3 regions of the Variovorax sp. P2_H12 genome follow, and region 3 is predicted to be linked to each of the others. Evidence: riboswitches for the same ligand, from Rfam matches in the RefSeq annotation. Region 3 holds a riboswitch; each other region holds the start of a gene.
What was found. A riboswitch is a leader RNA that binds a small molecule or an ion and turns the genes downstream of it on or off. The one in region 3 is predicted to bind cobalamin.
Positions count from the first base shown of each region.

Region 1: it holds a riboswitch for cobalamin, as region 3 does, so the genes downstream of both, AC1DYK_RS32355 (cobyrinate a,c-diamide synthase) here and AC1DYK_RS18890 (bifunctional adenosylcobinamide kinase/adenosylcobinamide-phosphate guanylyltransferase) in region 3, are expected to answer to the same signal.
Region 2: it holds a riboswitch for cobalamin, as region 3 does, so the genes downstream of both, AC1DYK_RS32365 (TonB-dependent receptor) here and AC1DYK_RS18890 (bifunctional adenosylcobinamide kinase/adenosylcobinamide-phosphate guanylyltransferase) in region 3, are expected to answer to the same signal.

Region 1 covers NZ_JBFUFO010000060.1:13,881-21,888, reverse strand. The annotation lists gene AC1DYK_RS32365 (TonB-dependent receptor) at 1-207, shown strand, start outside; gene AC1DYK_RS32360 (PepSY domain-containing protein) at 297-1,826, shown strand; cobalamin riboswitch at 1,839-2,094, shown strand; gene AC1DYK_RS32355 (cobyrinate a,c-diamide synthase) at 2,276-3,592, shown strand; gene cobW (cobalamin biosynthesis protein CobW) at 3,665-4,726, shown strand; gene cobN (cobaltochelatase subunit CobN) at 4,747-8,008, shown strand, end outside.
Region 2 covers NZ_JBFUFO010000060.1:22,141-26,504, forward strand. The annotation lists gene AC1DYK_RS32365 (TonB-dependent receptor) at 1-1,785, opposite strand, end outside; cobalamin riboswitch at 1,911-2,172, opposite strand; gene AC1DYK_RS32370 (hypothetical protein) at 2,390-2,623, opposite strand; gene AC1DYK_RS32375 (IclR family transcriptional regulator) at 2,768-3,559, shown strand; gene pepE (dipeptidase PepE) at 3,582-4,289, shown strand; gene AC1DYK_RS32385 (DUF1177 domain-containing protein) at 4,293-4,364, shown strand, end outside.
Region 3 covers NZ_JBFUFO010000024.1:99,675-107,682, forward strand. The annotation lists gene AC1DYK_RS18880 (FecCD family ABC transporter permease) at 1-572, opposite strand, end outside; gene AC1DYK_RS18885 (ABC transporter substrate-binding protein) at 607-1,461, opposite strand; gene AC1DYK_RS18890 (bifunctional adenosylcobinamide kinase/adenosylcobinamide-phosphate guanylyltransferase) at 1,464-3,806, opposite strand; cobalamin riboswitch at 3,888-4,125, opposite strand; gene AC1DYK_RS18895 (DUF904 domain-containing protein) at 4,195-4,419, shown strand; gene AC1DYK_RS18900 (cell division protein ZapA) at 4,419-4,754, shown strand; gene AC1DYK_RS18905 (sulfite exporter TauE/SafE family protein) at 5,032-5,847, shown strand; gene AC1DYK_RS18910 (universal stress protein) at 5,946-6,389, shown strand; gene AC1DYK_RS18915 (universal stress protein) at 6,545-6,970, shown strand; gene AC1DYK_RS18920 (malonate--CoA ligase) at 6,981-8,008, opposite strand, start outside.

The DNA.
Region 1 (8,008 bases), on a different contig from region 3:
GCCAACAACGCCAACACGGTCCGCATGAACGGGTTCACGACTGCGACCGCCTATGCGACCTGGAGCCTGCAGAAGGGCGAAATCACCTTTCGCGTGCGCAACCTGACCGACGAGCTCTACGCCTTTTGGAGCGGCGCCAATTCGAACAATCAGGTCATGATCGGGGCGCCGCGCAGCTTCGAAGTCAGCTACCGGGCGGCCTTCTGATGAGCGCGCGCGGGGGAGCTGTCGCTGCATTCAGGCCACGGCGCCATGGCTTCGCCTGATCCGCATCCGACAACGCCGGTGGCGCGGGCATGAAGCGCGCACTGGTCTTCATCCACAAGTGGCTCGGCATCTCGCTGGCCTTGCTGTTCCTGATGTGGTTCGTCACCGGGATCGTGCTGTACTACGTGCCATTCCCGAATCTCTCGCAGGCCGAGCGGCGCGCGGGGTTGCAGCCTCTGGCGCTCGGCGCCGGTTGCTGCCTGACCGCCGAAGAGGCTGCCAGGCGGGCCGGCGTGAGCTTCACCGAGGCACGCCTGGGCATGGCCGAACCGGGAGAGCCGGTCTGGCGGCTCCTGGTCGATGCCGGGCAGGCGAAGGCCGCGCAGTGGCAAGCCCTCGATGCCCGCACCGGCACCGCGAAGGCGCCGCTCGGCGCCGTGCAGGCCATGAAGGTGGCCGAGTCCTTCAGCGGCCGACGCGCGCTTTCGGCCGAAGCGCTGGAGCGCGACCAATGGACGGTTCCGCAAGGCTTCGATCCATACCGTCCGCTCTTCAAGGTCAGCCTGGAAGGAGACGACGGTCTCGAACTGTACGTGTCGAGTACCGCCGCCGAAGTGGTGCGCGACACCCGCCGCAGCGAGCGGTTCTGGAACTGGATCGGTGCGGTCCCGCACTGGATCTATCCGACCGTGCTCCGGCAGTTTCCGCAAGCGTGGAACCAGGTGGTCGTCTGGCTGTCGATCCCTGGCGTGGTGCTGGCCGCGACCGGACTGGCGCTGGGCATCTCGCAGCTGTTCCTGAACCGAACGCGCTGGATTCCCTATCGCAAGTTCTGGATGCGTTGGCATCACATCGCGGGCCTGGTCGCCGCGGTGTTCACGCTCACCTGGATCTTCTCGGGCCTGATGTCGATGAATCCCTATGGCGTGTTCTCGTCACGCGGGCTATCGGCTTCCGAGCGCGAGCGCTGGCTCGGCCCCAGCCGGGACGCGGTCCTGGCGCCGCCGCTTGCCCTGGCTGCGGTCTCGGCCGGCGAGGCCGGTGCGCAGCCATTGGAACTGGAGCGGATTCGAGTCGACGCGCAGGTCTGGTATCGAATCCAGGGCACGGACCGGCGGTGGTGGGTGCGCGCGGACGATGCGAGCGCCGCATCGACATTGGATCCGGCACTGGATCCGGCGCTGCCTGATGCGCTGATGTCGGGCGTCCTGCGGCATCTGCGTGGTGCAGACACACCTGCGTCGAGCGTGGTGCGGATGGATCGCTACGACGATGTCTACTATGCGAAGAATCCACGCTCGGCCGAAGCCTCGGAGGGCCGGCCCTTGCCGGTCTGGCGCGCGCATTGGTCCGACGGCACGGACCTTTATGCCGATCCCGCCTCGGGCAGGGTGCTGTTGCGGGTCGACCGCTCGGGACGATGGCAGCGGTTCATGTACCAGGGATTGCACAGCCTCGACTTCGAGCCGCTGCGCGAACGACCTTGGTTGCGCGAGACGGTGGTGCTGATCCTGTCCGCCCTGGGCATCGCCTTGTGCATCACATCGTGCGTCATCGGCTGGCGCGCTCTGGTGCCCAAGGCGGCGGCGCGCAAGACAACCGGGCGGCGCACCCCATGAGCGGAGGTGTTCCGCTATGATCAGCCCGTTGGTGCTCGCTTCGTCTTTCCGGTCGAAGCAGTTCAACGGGAATCAGGAGGGGTGGTGCGGCAAGCCATCGCGCGCCCTAACCTGAGCTGCCCCCGCAACGGTAAGCGAACGTGAGCCCTCGTGCTCGCCGCTCGTGTCTATAACCCACTAGGTGCAATCCGCGCAATCGGTGCCGCCTGGGAAGGGAACACGGGTCGTCTTCGCCAGCCCGGATACCGGCCAACGAGGCGGCGCGCTGTGAGAACGGCGCGCCTTGTGGTGCGTACCTGCGGGGAAGCAGGTGAGCATGGCTGGCGCGGTATTTTCCCTATGACACGTATCCCGTTCAGGCGACATGGCCCTGGCTCACGCCGCTGTGCGGTGGCGTTCATGCGCGTTCATGCGCTGCGAGTGGCCGGCAGGCTGATGTGGGTCGAGGGATGATTGCACCCGCAGCCTTCAGCTGTCCCGCGCTGCTGGCCACGGCCCCGGCTTCGGGCCAAGGCAAGACCACCGTGACTGCCGCTTTGGCGCATTGGCATCGCAGCAAGGGCCGGCGCGTGCGCGTGTTCAAGACCGGGCCGGATTTTCTCGACCCCATGGTCCTCGAACGTGCCAGCGGCGCGCCGGTGCAGCAGCTCGACTTGTGGATGGGGGGGGAAGCGCACTGTGCCGAGCTCTTGCACAGTGCGGCTGCGCAGGCCGACCTGATCCTGGTCGAAGGCGCGATGGGGCTGCACGATGGAACGCCGTCGAGTGCCGATCTGGCGCTGCATTTCGGACTGCCGGTACTGGCCGTGATCGATGCATCGTCGATGGCGCAGACCTTTGGCGCAGTCGCCCACGGGCTGGCGACCTATCGCCCCGGCCTGCAGCTGGCGGGCGTGCTGGCCAATCGCGTGGGCAGCGCGGGCCATGCGCAGATGGTGCGCGAGAGCCTGCCGGCCGGCATGGCCTGGTACGGCGCGCTGCCGCGCGGCGGGCACTACGCGTTGCCATCGCGTCACCTCGGCCTCGTGCAGGCCGGCGAGGTGGACGACATCGCCGAGCGCATCGCAGCCGCCGCGCTTGCGCTTGCCGAGCACGGGGCGCTGCCGATGCCGCCGGCGGTGGAATTCCACGCGCCGCTGCGCTCGGCTTCGGATTCAGGTCTGCCCGTCTCGCTCGCCGGCGTCACCATCGCCATCGCGCAAGACGCCGCCTTTTCGTTCGTCTACTCCGCCAATCTCGACCTCCTGCGCACCCTGGGCGCGCAACTCAGCTTCTTTTCTCCGCTGGCCAACGAACCGGTGCCGCAAGGGGCGCACGCGCTGTACCTTCCGGGCGGCTACCCGGAACTGCACTTGCAGGCGCTGGCCGGCAATGCAGCGACGCGCGAATCCATCGCTGCGCACCATGCCGCGGGTCGCCCGATGGTCGCGGAGTGCGGCGGCATGCTGGTGCTGCTGGAGTCGCTGAGCGACGCTGCTGGCCACAAGGCGCCCATGCTGGGTTTGCTGCCCGGGCAGGGCGCGATGTCCGACCGGCTCGTCAACCTCGGCATGCACAGTCTGGCGCTGCCCGAAGGCGAGGTCCGCGGCCACACTTTTCATCACGCCCGCATCGACACGCGCGCGCCGGCTGCACTGCACACGCGGGCCCGGCGCCACCACGGCCAGGCCGAAGCGGTCTTCCGCCAGAAACGCCTTTTCGCGTCCTTCATGCATCTGTACTTTCCGAGCAACCCGGCGGCCATCGCCGCGTTGTTCAAGCCCTGATCGCGAGCTGGCAACGCCGCAGGCGACCCCACCGAACCACCACAGCCCATGCAAAACTCGACTCCCACGCCCATGCAAAGCCGCAAGATCCCCGCCACCATCGTCACCGGCTTCCTCGGCAGCGGCAAGACCACCCTGCTGCGCCACCTGTTGCAGAACGCCCAGGGCCGGCGCATCGCGGTCATCGTCAACGAGTTCGGCGAATTGGGCATCGACGGCGAGTTGCTGCGCGGCTGCGGCATCGGCTGCGACGAGACCGGGGCGTCGGACGGCCAGTTGTTCGAGCTGGCCAACGGCTGCCTGTGCTGCACCGTGCAGGAAGAGTTTGCGCCGGTGATGGAGCAACTGGCCGCGCGGCGCGATCAGATCGATCACCTGGTCATCGAGACCTCGGGCCTGGCCTTGCCCAAGCCCCTGGTGCAGGCCTTCCAGTGGCCGGCGCTGCGCAATGCCTTCACGGTGGACGCGGTGATCACGGTGGTGGATGCACCGGCCGTCGCCGCCGGCCGCTTCGCGGACGACCCGCTGGCGGTGGACGCCCAGCGTCGCGCCGACGAGAACCTCGACCACGATTCGCCCTTGTCGGAGTTGTTCGAAGACCAGCTGGCGACGGCCGACCTGGTGGTCGTGCACAAGACGGATGGGCTCGACACGGCGACGCTGGCCGGCGTGGAGGCTGTCATCCGCGCCGAGACCGCGACAGGCGCGAAGCTGGTGCATGCGCAGCATGGACGCATCGACCTGGGTGTGCTGCTGGGCATGGAGCGTGCGGTGGAGGATGCGATCGACCAGCGCAGGACTCACCACGACGAGGAGGAAGACCACGACCACGACGCCTTCGACTCGGTCTCGGTGACCCTGCAGGTCCCTGACCGCGGCCGCTTGCTGGCCGCCTTGCAGAGTCTGGTCGAGCGCCACGAGATCTATCGGGCCAAAGGCTTCGTTGCACTGCCCGGCGCAGCGATGCGGCTGGTGGTGCAAGGCGTCGGCACGCGCTTCGACAGCTACTTCGACCGGCCCTGGCGCGCCGACGAGGCTCGGCAGACGCGCCTGGTGCTGATCGGGGCAGGCCTCGATGTGGCGGCCTTGCAAGCCGAACTGGACGCGACGCTGGGCGTGGCCGCGGTGGCCTGACGCGTCACCGAAAGCCCTTCATGCATCTGCTGTCCACCCGCCCTGGCGGCCACGTCGAAGACGGCGGCCAAGGCGTCGTGCGCGTGGCGCAGACGCCCGCCTCGGTGGTCGTGCTCAGCGCCGCCGACACCACCCTGTCGCTGCTCGCCGACGCAGCCGGGCAGATGGGCGCCGACTATCCCAGCGTGCGCCTGGCCAACCTGATGTGGCTTCGACAGCCGGCTTCCGTGGACATGTATGTCGACGACGTGCTGCGCCATGCCCGCGTGGTGGTGATCGACCATCTGGGTACCCCGAGCGACTGGGCCTACCTGGTGGAGCGCGCCATGTCCTCGGCAGCCGAACGCGGTCAATGGCTGGCGATATTCTCGGGCGACGCCTTCGAAGACATGCAGCTGCTCATGCGCAGCAGCGCGCCGCACGACGATTGCCGCCATCTTTGGCGCTGCCTGCGCGAAGGAGGGCTCGACAATGCGATGGCCTTCTTCTCGCTGATCGGGCATGCGGCGTTCGGGCTGGGCAGCCGGCCGGCGCAGCCGGTGCCCCTGCCTTCGGCCGTGCGCTATCGGCCGCCGGAGGCCGCCGGCCGCACCACGTGGAGGGCAGGCGCGCCGGTGGCGCTGCTGCTGTTCTACCGCGCCCATCTGCAGGCGGGCAACACGGCGGTGTTCGACGCCATGCTGGAAGCGCTGTCGGCCGCCGACCTCAACGCGCTGGCACTCGCCGTGGATTCGCTCAAGAACCCCGACTGCCACGCCGCGGTGCAGGCCCTGGTCGCGGAACACCGCGTGGCGATCGTGCTGAACGCAACCAGCTTCGCGGTGGCGTCGATCGACGGCCGCGACGATGGGAGCGCAGGCGACGGCGACATGTCGCTCGCCACGCTGGCCGGGGACGCCCCCGTGCTGCAGCTCATCACCGCCGGCGGCACGCAGGAGCAATGGCTGGCCGACCCGCACGGCCTCGCGCCGCGCGATCTGGCCATGCAGGTGGTACTGCCCGAGGTGGATGGGCGCATCCTCACGCGCGCCATCAGTTTCAAGGGCATGGCCCGGCGCTGCGAGCACACCGAACTCGACGTGCTTCGCTACCAGGCCGAGCCTGGCCGAATGGCCTTCGTGGCCGAACTGGCACGCCGCTGGTGCGTGCTGCGCGACAAGCCCAACGCCGACAAGCGGATCGCGCTGATCCTGGCCAACTACCCGATCGACGATTCGCGCATCGCCAATGGCGTCGGCCTGGACACGCCGGCGTCGACCGTGGCCGTGTTGCAGGAACTGCGGGCCGCGGGGTACCTGACCGGCGATCTGCCCGCCAGCGGCGACGCCCTGATCGCAGCCCTGTTGCGCGGCATCACCAACAACCGCGACGCCAATGACGCCCGGCCCGCCGCCCAGAGCCTCTCCCTGGCCGACTACCTGGAAGATTTCAATCAATTGCCCGCCGACAGCAAGGCGGCGGTCAACGCCCTGTGGGGCGCGCCCGAGCAAGAGCCGACGCTGCGCAGCGGGCGCTTCACGATTGCCGGCCTGCGCTTCGGTCACGTCTTCGTCGGCATCCAGCCAGCGCGCGGGCGTGCCGTGGACCTGGCGGCCACCTACCACGACGCGGACCTGGTGCCGCCCCACCACTACCTGGCCTTCTACTTCTGGCTGCGCCGCGCCTTCGCGGTCGACGCGATGGTGCATGTGGGCACGCACGGCAATCTCGAGTGGCTGCCGGGCAAGAGCGTGGCACTGAGCGAGGCGTGCTGGCCCGACGCCATCCTGGGCCCGCTGCCGCATCTCTATCCCTTCATCGTCAACGACCCGGGCGAAGGGAGCCAGGCCAAGCGGCGTACCCAGGCCGTGATCATCGACCACCTGATGCCGGCGATGACGCGCGCCGAGACCTATGGCCCGCTGCAGCAACTGGAGCGGCAGATGGACGAGTACTACGAAGCCCTGTCGCTCGACCCGCGACGCGCGCGGCTGCTGCGCGAGGACATCCTCGGGCGCACCGTGCGCGAAGGCTTGCACGAAGAACTGGGTTTCGCGCGGCCGACCGACGAGAGCGCCCGGGAGAGCCTGTTGAAGGGGCTGGACGCCTATCTTTGCGAGATCAAGGAATCCCAGATTCGCGACGGCTTGCATGTTCTGGGGCGTTCGCCGCAAGGCCGCCAGCGCATCGACACGCTGCTGGCGCTGACGCGTTTTCCGGGCGGCACGGCCGCCAGTCAGAAGAGCCTGCTGGTCGCACTGGCGCAAGACCTTGGCGTGGAGGGCGCGGACGGCTTCAGCGCGTTGGGGCCGGACTGGGCCGCGCCGTGGCAAGGTCCGCGTCCGAAGGTGTTGCAAGCGCTCAGTGCCGAGGCATGGCGCCACGCCGGCCACACGCGCGAGCGGCTGGAACGGCTGGCCGCGCGCCTGGTGGCGGAGCAGGCGGTGTCCGGCGACACCCGGGCGGGCGCTGCGCATGATGCCTTCGATGTCCATGCCTGGCCGCATGCGGCACCGGTGCTGCAGCGCCTGAAGGAGGTGCTGGCCCCCCGCCTCGATGCCTGCGGCCCTCAGGAGATGACGCAATTGCTGCGCGGCCTGGCCGGACGCTTCGTGCCCCCTGGCCCGAGCGGCGCGCCGTCGCGCGGTCGGCCCGATGTGCTGCCCACGGGACGCAATTTCTACAGCGTCGACACCCGTGCCGTGCCCACGCCCACGGCCTACGCCATGGGTGCGGCCGCGGCGGAAAGACTGGTCGAGCGGCACCTGCAAGACCACGGCGCGATGCCTGGCGAGGTGGGCTTGTCCGTCTGGGGCACCAGCACCATGCGCACCGGCGGCGAAGACGTGGCGCAGGCGTTCGCGCTGCTGGGCGTGCGGCCGAAGTGGGCCGACGGCAGCGCGCGCGTGATCGACATCGAAGTGCTGCCGATGGCCATCCGCCATCGGCCGCGTGTGGACGTGACCCTGCGCGTGTCGGGATTCTTCCGCGATGCCTTTCCCAACGTGATCGACCTCTTCGACACTGCCGTGCGCGCCGTGGCCGCGATCAGCGAAGACGATGAATCCGACGAGGTGAACCCGATCCGTGCCCGCGTTCGGCGCGAAGCCGCCGAGGCCCTGGCGGCCGGCCAACCCGTCGACCAGGCGCAGCGCCAGGCCACGTGGCGCGTGTTCGGCCCGCGCCCCGGCGGCTACGGCGTGGGCGTGCAGGAGGTGTTGGACAGCGGTCGATGGCAACACGGCGCCGACATCGCCCAGGCCTATCTGCAGGCCGGTGCCTTCGCCTATGGGCAGGGCGAAC
Region 2 (4,364 bases), on a different contig from region 3:
GTTGACCGTGAGCGTCGGGTTGCTGAAATCGCGCGACAGCACATTGTCGAGTTCGATCCTGTAGGCCGCCAGCGTGTAGTCGAGGCGGCCCTCCAGCGCCGACTGCTTGAGGCCGAGCTCCAGCTGCTTGCCCGTCGAGAGGCTGAAGGCGGCGTTGGTCGCCGAGAGCAGCAGGAGGTTGCCCGTACCGACCGGCGCACTTGCGTTCGAGTACTGGGCATAGACCGAGGTGTCGGGGTCAATTGCGAAAACCACGCCCAGACGCGCCGATGTGGGCTTGTACCTCTGCGTGAACGATGCCCGGGCCCCGGTGTTGAGGTCCATGTTCTGGCGCTCCAGCTTCACGTAGTCCTGCCGCAGGCCGCCCACGAGGGTCCATCGGTCGCTGACCGACAGGGCATCTTCCATGAAGATCGAACCCGTGGGAATCCGTGCGTCGAAGATCGTGCGATTGCCGGCACCCGCGAACAGGGCGGGGTTCGCGGCAAAGACGCCGTAGCGTCCCGGGATGGTGGCGAACTCGCTCACTGAGAGCGCATTGTTGGCTGCGGTCGATCCGTTGGAGAAGTCGCGGTTGGAAGAAAAGTCGGTCTTCGTGTATTCAAGCCCCCCCACGAACCGGTTCTTCATTCCCCCGATCGGCGACGTGTTCGTGAGATCGAGCCGATCCGTCAGGATCTGGTGGTCGTGGGTGATGCCGACCAGGTCGCGCACGATGCGGCGCGGGGTGGCGAAGGCATAGGACTCCGCATTGCGCCACGTCCTGTCCGCCGTGTAGTAGGAAAGCTGGTTGCGCAGCTTCCATTCCGGCGCGATCTGCCAGCTGAGCTTGGCGCGCGTCCAGAGGCTGTCCGCACTCATCTCGGCATCGTCGAAGTTGTAGTTGCGAAACGCGATGCCGCGATCGACCACTCGCCCGCCGGCGTCGCTGACGATGTCCGTCGGCTGGAGCGCATAGGCGCGCGGCACCAGCGGCGTGCCCTGATAGGACAGCGCACTGTCCCTGGCGTAGTCCATCGACAGATCGAGCGTGAGCTCACGCGTCAATGCCGTGCTGAAGCCCATGGTGAGGTTGTCGTAGCGCTGCTTGTTGCGGTCGATGTACCCATCGGTCTGCTGATGGCTGTAGTCCAGTCGGAAAGCGCTGGCCTCGCCCACGTTGGCGCCCAGGCCGACGCCGGCCCTGGCCGTGCCGAAGCTTCCATAGGAAAGCATGGCCTCGGCCCCAGGGTTGTTGCGGTCGGGTCGCTTGGTCACGAAGTTGATGGCCGCGCCGATGGCGCCTTCACCGTAGAGCACCGAAGAGGGGCCCTTCAGGACTTCGATGCGCTCATAGTTCCAGGTGTCCTGGGTCCGGCTCACCATCGTCGGCACCGCAATGCGATCGCCGTCGAACAGATAGGTGATGAAGCCGCCGGTGAAGCCGCGCGTCGAGATCACCGATGGCGATCCGGGCGCTCCACCGGCAGTGATGCCCACGCCGCCGCGCAAGGCCTCCTCGAAAGTCCGTGCGCCACGCCGTTCCATGGTTTCCTGGCTGATCACCTCGACCGAAGCCGGCGTTTCCATGACGCTCAGGCCCAGCCTGCCGGCAACTTCGGTTGTTGCCTGAAGCGCCGGCGCCTGATCCTGCAGGGTGGCCGTCACCTCGACGGGTCGCAAGCTCACTTGCGCCAGCGCCGAGGTGCTGGCGAGCAGAGCGACAAGGCCCGGGATCGTGATGTGTTGGGTCGTGAAAGGACCTGAAACCCGGGTCCAGGCCCCGAGCTCGGCAGGCTTGCGCATATGCTGTTCCTCTAGCCCGCATTCCCGCTGGGCTGTTCAAAGAGACACACGCTGCAATTGCACGAGCCGATGCCAACCCGGCACGCAGGTGCCGAGCAGCCCGGACAAACGCACTCCCGCAGCGTCCGAAGGCGATTGCGAAGGCCGGTATCCGGGCTCGCGGGTTGCTGTCATGCGCTTGCGCACAACAACAGAAGCCTCGCCTTCCCACGCTCGACTCGAGCGCAGTGGCTGCGAACACCCGCAGGTGCTCACTCGAAACTTCTCTATCCGCTTACCGTTGCGGGGGCAGCGCAGGCATTGCGCGTCATCGACGCGCGCACCTGCTTCCCGTTTAACCTCCCAAACCATTTCCGGCATGGGGGGCACCTTCGAACCGTGGCGGAGATCGCTCCAGCAAGGAGCGATCTACCGTCGGGGCGGATTATAGGAAGCGCCGACGGGGCGCCGTCTCGATGCCGGCAATCAGCGCTCGCGCGGATCGGAATGACTTGAAGCCGTGCATCCGGTACAGATACTTCCACTGGCCAGCGACCCTGATGCAGGTTTCATCCATGCGTCCAACCTCGTCTTGGCGCCACAGAACCCAAACCGACATCGCTCCTCACGCTTCGGGATGCCTTTCGAAGAAGAAGCGGTCGGGCAGGATGGCCGGAGCGATGTAGTCGATGTCCTTGGCCGACACGCCGCAGGCGAGGAAGCCGTCGCGCCAATGCTGGACGACATTGACGAGTCGATCGATTTGCCCGCGCGCCTCTTCCGCCGACAAACCGAAACGCCCCGCCTGCGACAGGAGGTTGTAGATGCTGGCCGTGCGACCGTAGTCGCCGACGGTCAAGGCCAGGTCGCGCCTCTCCAGACTGACCACAGGTGCGGGCACGAGGTCGTAGGCCGGAGAGCGTGGCCGCCCCCTCGCGTCGAACGTGCATCCCTGATACGATTACGAAAAAGCCGAACTTGAGTTCCATTTTATCGAACAACCATGAGTATTCTCGGTAACGTCCAGCGCGTGCTTCTGCTTTTCGCGGAAGGCACCGACGACCTCAGCTTCACCGAGGCCGCCGCCCGCCTGGACCTGCCCAAGAGTTCTGCCTCGCACCTGCTCAACCAGATGACGCGCTACGGCCTGCTCGACCAGCACGCCAACAGCCGGCGCTATCGCCCGGGTGCACTGCTCGGCCGCGCGGCCCGCACGGCCTATGCCGCGACGCCGCTGGACGACGCCTGCCGCGAAACGCTGCTGCAGATCTCGTCCGAGAGCGGCCTGACCGCTTATCTCTCCGCGCTCAACGGCGCGGAGACGGTGGTGCTTCAACGCCTGAACGGCGACACGCCGGTGCAGGTGCTGTCTTCGCCCGGCTCGCGCCGCGCGGCGCCCGGAACCGCCATGGGCCGCGCCCTGCTCTCCCGATTGACGCCGGCCGAGATCGGCGCGCTCTATGGCACCGACACCGCAATGCCACTGCCGGCCACCGGGCAGTCGGGCCTGGCCGACGTCGGCGCGCTGATGCAGTGCCTGACACAGGTCCGGCATGTGCGGCACGCCATGGTCGTGGACAGCGCGATGCCCGGCATCGGCGCCATCGCTGCGGCGGTGCGCAATCCGCGCGACGGCGAACTGCGCGGCCTGTGCCTGTCGTTCGCGGCGGGGCGGCAGGCGGACACCGCGCAGACGCAGGCGTGGCGGCGTCTGGTACTCGATGCGGTCGGCACGTTGGGTCGCCGTATCGGCGACCCGGTCTGGCTGCCCGCAGGCGATGCCGACGCCCCGTGATCCCACAACCTTGCAACGTTCCATGAATCTCCTGCTTCTCAGCAACTCCACCAGCGACGCGGGCTATCTCACGCACGCCCTGCCCTGGATCCGCGATTGGGCCGCGGCCCAGGCCCCCACGACCGAAGCGCTGCTGGTCCCCTTCGCGGGGGTGACGCGCGGCTGGGACGACTACGAAGCCCTGGTCGCCACCGCCCTCGCGCCGCTCGGGCTGACGGTGCGCTCGGTGCACCGCGAGGCCGACGGCGTGGCGGCGGTGCGAGCGGCACGCCTGATCCTGGTCGGTGGCGGCAACACCTTCGCGCTGCTCGGCCACCTGCGCACGCGCGGCCTGCTCGCTCCGCTCGCCGAGCGCGTGCGCAGCGGCGAGGCGTCCTACCTGGGCTGGAGCGCGGGCTCCAACGTCGCCTGCCCGACCATCCGAACCACCAACGACATGCCGGTGACCGACCCGGGCGGCCTGGACGCGCTCGGCCTGGTGCCGTTCCAGATCAACGCGCACTACACCGACGCTCACCCACCGGGCCACCGCGGCGAGACACGCCGGCAGCGTGTGGGCGAGTTCACCACGCTCCACCCCACGACGGCGGTGCTGGGCCTGCCCGAAGGCTGCGGACTGCGTGTGCAGGGCCGCGACGCCACGCTGCTGGGCGAGGTGTCCAGCAGCCTTTTCCTGGGTGCCGAGGCGCCTCGCCTGATGCCCGCCGGCCCGTTCATCCTTCCCCGATAGCCCATGAAACACGTCAACGAGATCATCGAATTGCTGTCTTCGGCCCATGTCACCGGCGAGGCCGTCGCGCAGCAC
Region 3 (8,008 bases):
CAGCCGACCAGGCCGGTGCTGCCGAGCATGAAGCCCTGGATCGCCTGCAGGATGTCGGCCGAGGCGATCGTGAGCAGGTCCTTGGCCGCGCCCAGCACCACGCCGACGATCACGCCGGCGAGCAGCAGCCTGAGCGTCTGCTGCACGCCGCGCGCCAGCAGCAGCGTCAGCATCACCGCGAGCACGGCGCCGAGGAAGGCCGCCCCCGTGAGGCCGAGCCGCACCACCCATTGGGTGCTGACCGGCGAGAGTCCGAACAGCGACAGCGCCAGGGCGACGCCGAGCGAGGCCCCGGACGCGCTGCCCAGCAGGTACGGGTCGGCCAGCGGATTGCGGAACAGCCCCTGCGCCACCGCGCCCGCCAGGCCCAGCAGTGCGCCGGCAAGCCAGGCGCCCAGCGTGCGCGGCAGGCGGATGTCCCAGACGATCTGCAGCGCCACCGGGTCGTGTCCGGCCGCCAGCATGTTCTCGAAGCCGGTGCTGCCGACGCCCGCGCCGAGCAGCAGCAGCAGCAGCGCCAGGATGACGAGGGCGATGCCCAGCGCGAGCGCGCGGCGGTGCTGGCTCTTCACCGGCCGCCCCGCGGCGCATGCGCGCAGGAACCCGTCACCGCGCCTTCTCCTGCAGGCACTGCGCCATCAGCCGCGCGGCTTCGCCCATGCGCGGCCCGGGACGCACCAGCACGTCCGACTCGGCGGCGCTGAAGCGGCAGATGCGGCCTTCGCGCACCGCCCGGATGGCGCCCCAGCCCGGCCGCTGCTCCAGCCCCTGCGCGCTGCGTTCGCCGACCATGATCAGGTCGGGATTGGCCCGGACCACGAACTCGGGGTTGAGCTTCGGAAACGGGCCGAGCGCGGCCGGCACGATGTTCTTCACGCCGAGCCGGGCGAGCGTCTCGCCGATGAAAGAGACCTCGCCCGCCGCATAGGGCGCGCTGTTGACCTCGAAATACACGCGCGTGCGCGCCACGCCCGCGGGCAGCGACTGCGCCGCCGCCGACACGCTGGCGTCGATCGCGCGCCACACCGCCTGCGCGTCGTCCACGTCCAGCACCCGGCCCAGTGCGTCGAGCACGCGGCGCACGTCCGCATGGTTCTTCGGCTCGAGCACCAGCACCCGGAGCCCGAGGCCCTCGAGCCGCTCGGTGACCCGGGACGACTTCGCCAGCAGCACCAGGTCGGGCTTGAGCGCGACGATCGCCTCCACGTTCGGGTCCAGCCCGCCGCCGACTTGCGGCAATGCCCGCACCGGCGCAGGCCAGTTGGAATAGCGGTCGACGCCGATCAGCCGATCGCAGGCGCCCAGCGTGCAGACGGCTTCCGTCAGCGAAGGCAGCAGGCTCACGATGCGCTGCGGCGGCCGCGGCAGGTCCACCGGGACGCCCCGTTCGTCGGTGACGACCACGGCCTGGGCCGCCACGCCCAACCAGCACAGGGCGGCGCAGGCCAGCCGCGCAAACATCTTCATGCAAGCTCCTTCAAGGTCAGCGGCAGTCCGGCCGCCATCAGCGTGACACGCTCGCAGGCTGCGGCGACCTGCTGGTTGAGGCCGCCGAGCGCATCGACGAACCGGCGCACCTCCCGGCCCAGCGGGATCACGCCCAGCCCGATCTCGTTGCCGACCAGCACCAGCGGACCGGGCGCGTCGGCGATCGCGCCCAGCAGTTCGGCGATCGCGCGGTCGGCGCCCAGGCTCGCCGGCGGTGGTCCGGGGGGCGCCATGAGGTTGGTGAGCCACAGGGTGAGACAGTCGACCAGCACCAGCGTGCCGGGAGCGCCGTGGTCGCGGATCGCCTGCGCCAGCGCCAGCGGCTCCTCGACCGTGGTCATCGCCGGCACCCGCACCGCGCGGTCGTCGCGGTGCCTGGCGATGCGCGCCCGCATCTCCGCGTCCAGGGCCTGCGCGGTCGCGATCAGCACCGCGCGATGCGCGGGCGAGCGGGCGAGCCACGCCGCGGCGAGTTGCTCGCCGGGGGCGGTTTCATACTGCTCGTCGGTCAGGTTCGTGACCCGGGCCTGGACCGACCAGTCCTTGGCAAAGCGATAGTCCACATAGAGATCGACCGTGGTGTAGCTGCCGAGTGTGCGCGTGTTCGCCGCATCGTCAAAGCGGCTGCCCACGTTGAGCGCCGATCCGCCGAACTTCCAGACGCCGACCGCGTAGTCGACTCCCAGCGACGCCTGGTTCCTCGCCCGGCGCGGCAACTGCTTGCCGGTGCCCTCGTTGCGCGGGTCGAGCGAGTCGTAGCTCGCGTGCAAGCCCAGGTCGCCGAACTGCCCGTCGTAGCTCAGCGTCCCGCCCTCGATGCGCGCGCGCGGAATGTTCTGCGGCAGCGTCGTGTTGGTGATGAAGCCCTGGATCTTGTTGTCGTAGCCCACCAGCTTGACCGTGTGGGCGCCCTGGGTCCAGGTGATCCCGAGGTCGGTGTTCTTGCCCTCCTCCGGCTGCAGCGCCGGATTGCCGAAGCCCGAGTAGTAGAGCTGGTTGAACGAGGGCGCCGTGAAGCTGGTGCCCTGCGACACGTTGACGCGCCAGTTCGGCGTGATGCGGTAGGCATAGCCGGCGAACCAGGTGTTGCTGTCGCCGAACTGCGAATTGCTGTCGTGCCGCGCGTCGAGTTGCCAGCTGTGGGCGCCCGAATTGCCGTTGAGGCCGACGAAGCCCGAATCGATGGCGCGGTCGGTCACGGTGTAGCGGGTGTCGCTCCTCACGTCCTGTTCGCGGCGCTCGAGCCCGGCGACCACGGTGCCGATCGGTGTCACGATATCGTTCTGCCAGAGGTACTGGTCCTGGACGGTCTCGAACAGGCCCGGCAGGTTGAAAGGCGCGGCCACGATCGCGCGCGTGTAGTCCTCGCTGCGCGAATAACGCAGCTGGGTGGTCCAGTTCGACATCACGAGGCCGCGGACGCCGACGTAGCCGGTCTGGGTGCGCAGGGTGCCGCGCGTGTCGCGGTTCGGGCCGTCGTCGAAGCGGTTCAGCCCGTCGGCGTAGAGCATGGCGGCGTCGAATTTCCAGTCCGGGTTGAGCTGGTAGCCGAATGACGCATTGACCGCGGTCTGGTTGAAGGGGTCGTCGTCCGGATTGAAGTTGCCGAACTGCACCTTGGGGTTGGTCGACGAGAACTTCGCGTTGAGCGTGCGCGCGACGTCAAGCGAATAGGTCGCGGCCCCCGCGGCGCCGCTGAAGCCGCCGGTGATCTGCTTGTAGCTCTCGCTGCCGATCGTGGTCGAGGCGTGCGGGGCGAACACCGGTTGACCCGGGCTCGCCCTGCGCGTGAAGATCTGCACCACGCCGCCGACGCCGTCGCTGCCGTAGAGCGCCGAGGCCGGCCCCTTGACCACCTCGATCCGGTCGATCATCTCGACCGGGATGTTGTCCCACACCGGCGTGCCGAGCGTGGCGGAGCCGTAGCGGACGCCGTCGATCAGCAGGATCGTATGGCGCGGCTCGGCGCCGCGGATGTACACGCTGCTCGCTTTGCCGGCGCCGCCGTTGGCCGAGATCTGCACGCCGGCCAGCCGGGCCAGGATTTCGGGCAGGGTGCGGCTCGCCTGCTGCTCGATCTGCTCCCGGTCGATGACCACGGTGTCGGACACCAGTTCGTCGGCGCGGGTCGGCACCCGGGTCGCGGTGACCACCATCTCGGGCAGCGCGGGCGCCGCCTCCTGGGCCGACGCCAGCGTAGGGACGCCGACAGCACCGGCAATCAAGGCCGCGACGGCCGACGAAATGGCATGGGCGCGGGGCCGCAGCCGCGGCAAGGCGCACCGGGAGGCGGGCTTCAAAAAAGCGCAGGTTTTCATGGGGGCGACAAAAGGTCAAAGTCCTTCGCCGGCTTCCCCGCCAGCGCTTGGACGTCATGGCCGCCTGCATGCATCGCGCATGCGGCAGCCGCCTCGTTGGCCGGTATCCGGGCTGGCAGTGCAACCCTCGTCGCCTTCCCGGGCACCTGTTTCAGGGCACCCAGTGGCTGATTGACGAGGGCGGCGCCCGAGGGCGCCGACTGCTTGACCGTTGCGGGGGCAGCGCAGGTTGGTTCGGCCCCGGGGGGCTTCGACTCCTGCTTCCCGTTGAACTGCGACGCGTGAACCGCGGCGCGAGCACCAACGAGCGGAATTGTAGGGTTTGTCGGCATGTGCCCGGAACAACCCGGCGCGAACGCGCCGGCGGCGGAACCTACAATCGCCCTCCATGCCAGCATCGAGCCGTATTGACCAGATCGCCGAGCGCGTCGAGCGCCTGCTCGTGCGCCACGAAGAAGTACAGCGCACCAATGCGTTGCTGCAGGACCAGGTCGACGCGCTCACGCGCGAACGCGACACGCTCAAGTCGCGGCTCGCCGCGGCGCGCACGCGCCTCGACGCCCTGCTCGATCAGCTCCCGGTCGATCCCACCCAAGACGCCAGCTCTTCCTGATGAAACAAATCGAAGTCCAGATCATGGGCCAGAGCTACCTGCTCGGCTGCCCCGAAGGCGGCGAGGCGCAATTGCGCGACGCGGTCGAGCGCGTCGACGGTGCGATGTGCAAGATCCGCGATGCCGGCAAGGTCAAGGCCCGCGACCGCATCGCGGTGCTGGCCTCGCTCAACCTGGCCTTCGACCTGGTGCAGCGCGAAGCGGCGCCGGCCCCGGTGCCTGCACCTGTACCTGCGCCAGCGCCCGCGGCGGACGCCACCGAAGACGAGGTCCGCGCCGTGCAATTGATCCAGCGCCTGGACCAGGCCCTGGCCGGCGACGGACATCTCCTCTGAAGATCCGGCGCGCCCGCGGCTGCAGGGCGTAAAATACGCATCGTCTGCGGTGCGAGGCTGGGCTCTATATTTCCTTGTACCAATGCTCTCCGGAGCAGGGCTTGGAATATCGCTTGGCAGGTGTGATCATCTCGCGTCAGATGAACCCGAAGCCTTGCTGACCTCGCCCACCTGAACCCTGGTTCAGGATGCGGGTTCGGCTCACACTCGCAGACACCTCTCACTGACAGCCACGGCCCCGCGATCGGCGCCGTGGCTTTTTTCTGGATCCTTGCGAATGACCATCGAACCCCTGCTGATCGCCGAACTCGCCCTGCTCGGCATTGGCACCGGATTCCTCGCCGGCCTGCTCGGCATCGGCGGCGGCATGCTGATGGTGCCGTTCATCACGATCATCCTCGGCCAGCGCGGCGTCGCCGCCGATCTCGCGGTCAAGATGGCGATCGCGACCTCGATGGCGACCATCATCTTCACTTCGATCTCCAGCGTGCGCGCCCACCATCGGCGCGGCGCGGTGCGCTGGGACATCGTCAAGCGGCTCGCCCCCGGCATCGTGATCGGCAGCCTGGCCGGCAGCCTGGGCGTCTTCAGCCTGCTCAAGGGCACCGCGCTGGCGATCTTCTTCGCGCTCTTCGTCGGCTTCTCGGCCACGCAGATGTTCCTCGACAAGAAGCCCAAGCCGACGCGCCAGATGCCGGGCACCGCGGGCCAGCTCGGGGCCGGCGGCGCGATCGGTTTCATCTCCGGCCTGGTCGGCGCCGGCGGCGGCTTCATCAGCGTGCCTTTCATGACCTGGTGCAACGTCGCGATCCACAACGCGGTCGCCACCAGCGCCGCGCTCGGCTTCCCGATCGCGGTCGCCAACGTGGCCGGCTACGTGGCCAGCGGCCAATCGGTGCAGGGCCTGCCGGCGGGCTCGTTCGGCTACATCTGGCTGCCGGCGCTGGCGGTGATCGCGGTCTGCAGCTTCCTGGTGGCGCCGTTCGGCGCCCGGGCCGCGCACAGCCTCCCGGTGGGCAAGCTCAAGCGCGTGTTCGCAAGCATCCTCTATCTGCTGGCGGCCTACATGCTCTGGAAAGGGCTGCACGGCTGAGCGACCGGGCGCATTCACCCCGCGGCTTGACATGAATCAAGCCGCGGCGCGCAGCGCCTGCTTTAAGCTCAGGTGATCCACCCACACAGGAGAATTCCATGTTCAAGCGCATCCTGGTCGCCACCGACGGCTCCCCTCTCTCGCAGAAAGCGGTGACGAGCGCCATCGCCCTGGCGGCCCTGAGCGGCGCCGAGCTGGTCGCGCTCACCGTGGTGCCCCGCTATCCGACGAACTACTTCGATGGCGCCGCGGTCTTCACGCCCGAAGACATCGGGCGCATCGAGCGACAGTGGACGGAGGCGGCGCAGACCACGCTCGACACGATTGCCAAGCAGGCCGAGGCCAGCGGCGTCAAGATCAGGACGGCGACGGTCAGCGCCGACCTCGTGGCCGAATCGATCATCAGCGCCGCAAAGAAGCACCAGTGCGACATGATCGTGATGGCATCGCACGGCCGCCAGGGCATCAAGCGCCTGCTGCTGGGCAGCGAGACCCAGCACGTGCTCACGCATTCCGACCTGCCCGTCTTGGTCTTGCGCTAAGCTGCCCCCCACGCTCCCCCACTACGTGTGGGTCGCTGCCCCCCGAGGGGGCCGCAGGCCGCCTTGGGGCGGCCCGGCGCCGACCTGAGTCGGGTTTATAACCACGGCACGCGGTGCCTTCACCGCGCGTCAAGCAACAACGAGAGGCCCTTTAAATGAAGATTCTGATCGCCGTCGATGGCAGTGCCCACACGCAGAAGGCGCTCGACTACCTGGCGAAGCATCGCAAGATGTTCGTCGACGGCAATGAACTGGTCGTGGTGCACGTCTGTGTCGGCGTGCCGGGGCACGTCACGCGTCATCTGAGCAAGGAAATCGTCAGCGACTACTATGCCGAGGAAGCCGCCAAGGTTCTCGAGCCGGTCAAGGCCGCCCTGGCCGGCCTCGGCATCACCGTTTTCAAGGTCGACCAGCGCCACGGCCATGCCGCGGAGGAGATCCTCAAGGCGGCCGCCGCCTCCAGCGCCGAACTGATCGTCATGGGCACGCACGGCCACGGCCTCTTCGGCCGCGCGCTGATGGGGTCGGTCGCGACCAAGGTGGTGTCCGAGACCGACATCTCGGTGCTGCTGGTGCAGTAGGCGCAGCTTTTCAATTCCTTGGGGCGAAGAGCCCCTTGTGCTGCTCGCGCAGCAGCGCCTTCTGCACCTTGCCCATCGCATTGCGCGGCAGCTCAGGCACCACGAAGCAGCGCTTCGGGATCTTGAAGTTGGCGAGCTTCGCCTTGAGCTCGGCGATGATCGCCTCGCCGTCGAGCGCCGCGCCGGCCCTGGCCGTCACGATGGCCACGCCGACCTCGCCGAAGTCGGCGTGCGGCACGCCGACGATGGCACTCTCGGCCACGCCGGACATCTCGTTGATGTAGCCCTCGATCTCGGCCGGGTAGACGTTGTAGCCGCCGCTGATGATCAGGTCCTTGCTGCGCCCGACGATCGTGACGTAGCCGAGCCCGTCCACCTTGCCGACATCGCCGGTCTTGAAATAGCCGTCGGCCGTGAACTCTTCCTTCGTCTTCTCGGGCATGCGCCAATAGCCGGCGAACACGTTCGGCCCGTCGACCTCGATGTGGCCGATCTCGTCGGTCGGGCATGGCTCGCCGGCGTCGTCGCGCACCCGCAGCTGAACGCCCGGCAGCGGGAAGCCCACCGTGCCGCCGCGCCGTTCGCCCTGCACCGGGCTGTAGGGGTTGGAGGTCAGCATCGCGGTCTCGCTCATCCCGTAACGCTCGAGAATCGTGTGACCCGTGCGCTCGCGCCATTCGTCGAAGGTGTCGATCAGGAGCGGTGCCGAGCCCGAGATGAAGACCCGCATGCGGCGACAGGCCTTGCGGGTCAGCCCGCGCTCGGCCAGCATGCGCACGTAGAGCGTGGGCACGCCCATGAAGACGGTCGCCTCGGGCAGCCGGGCCACCACGCGCGCCGGGTCGAAGCGGTTGAGCCAGATCATCTTGCTGCCGCTGATCAGCGCGCCATGGATCGCGACGAAGAGGCCGTGCACATGAAAGATCGGAAGCGCATGGATCAGCACATCGCCACTGCGCCAGCCCCAGTAGTCCTTCAGCACCTCGGCGTTCGAAGACAGGTTGCGGTGCGTGAGCATCGCGCCCTTGCTGCGGCCGG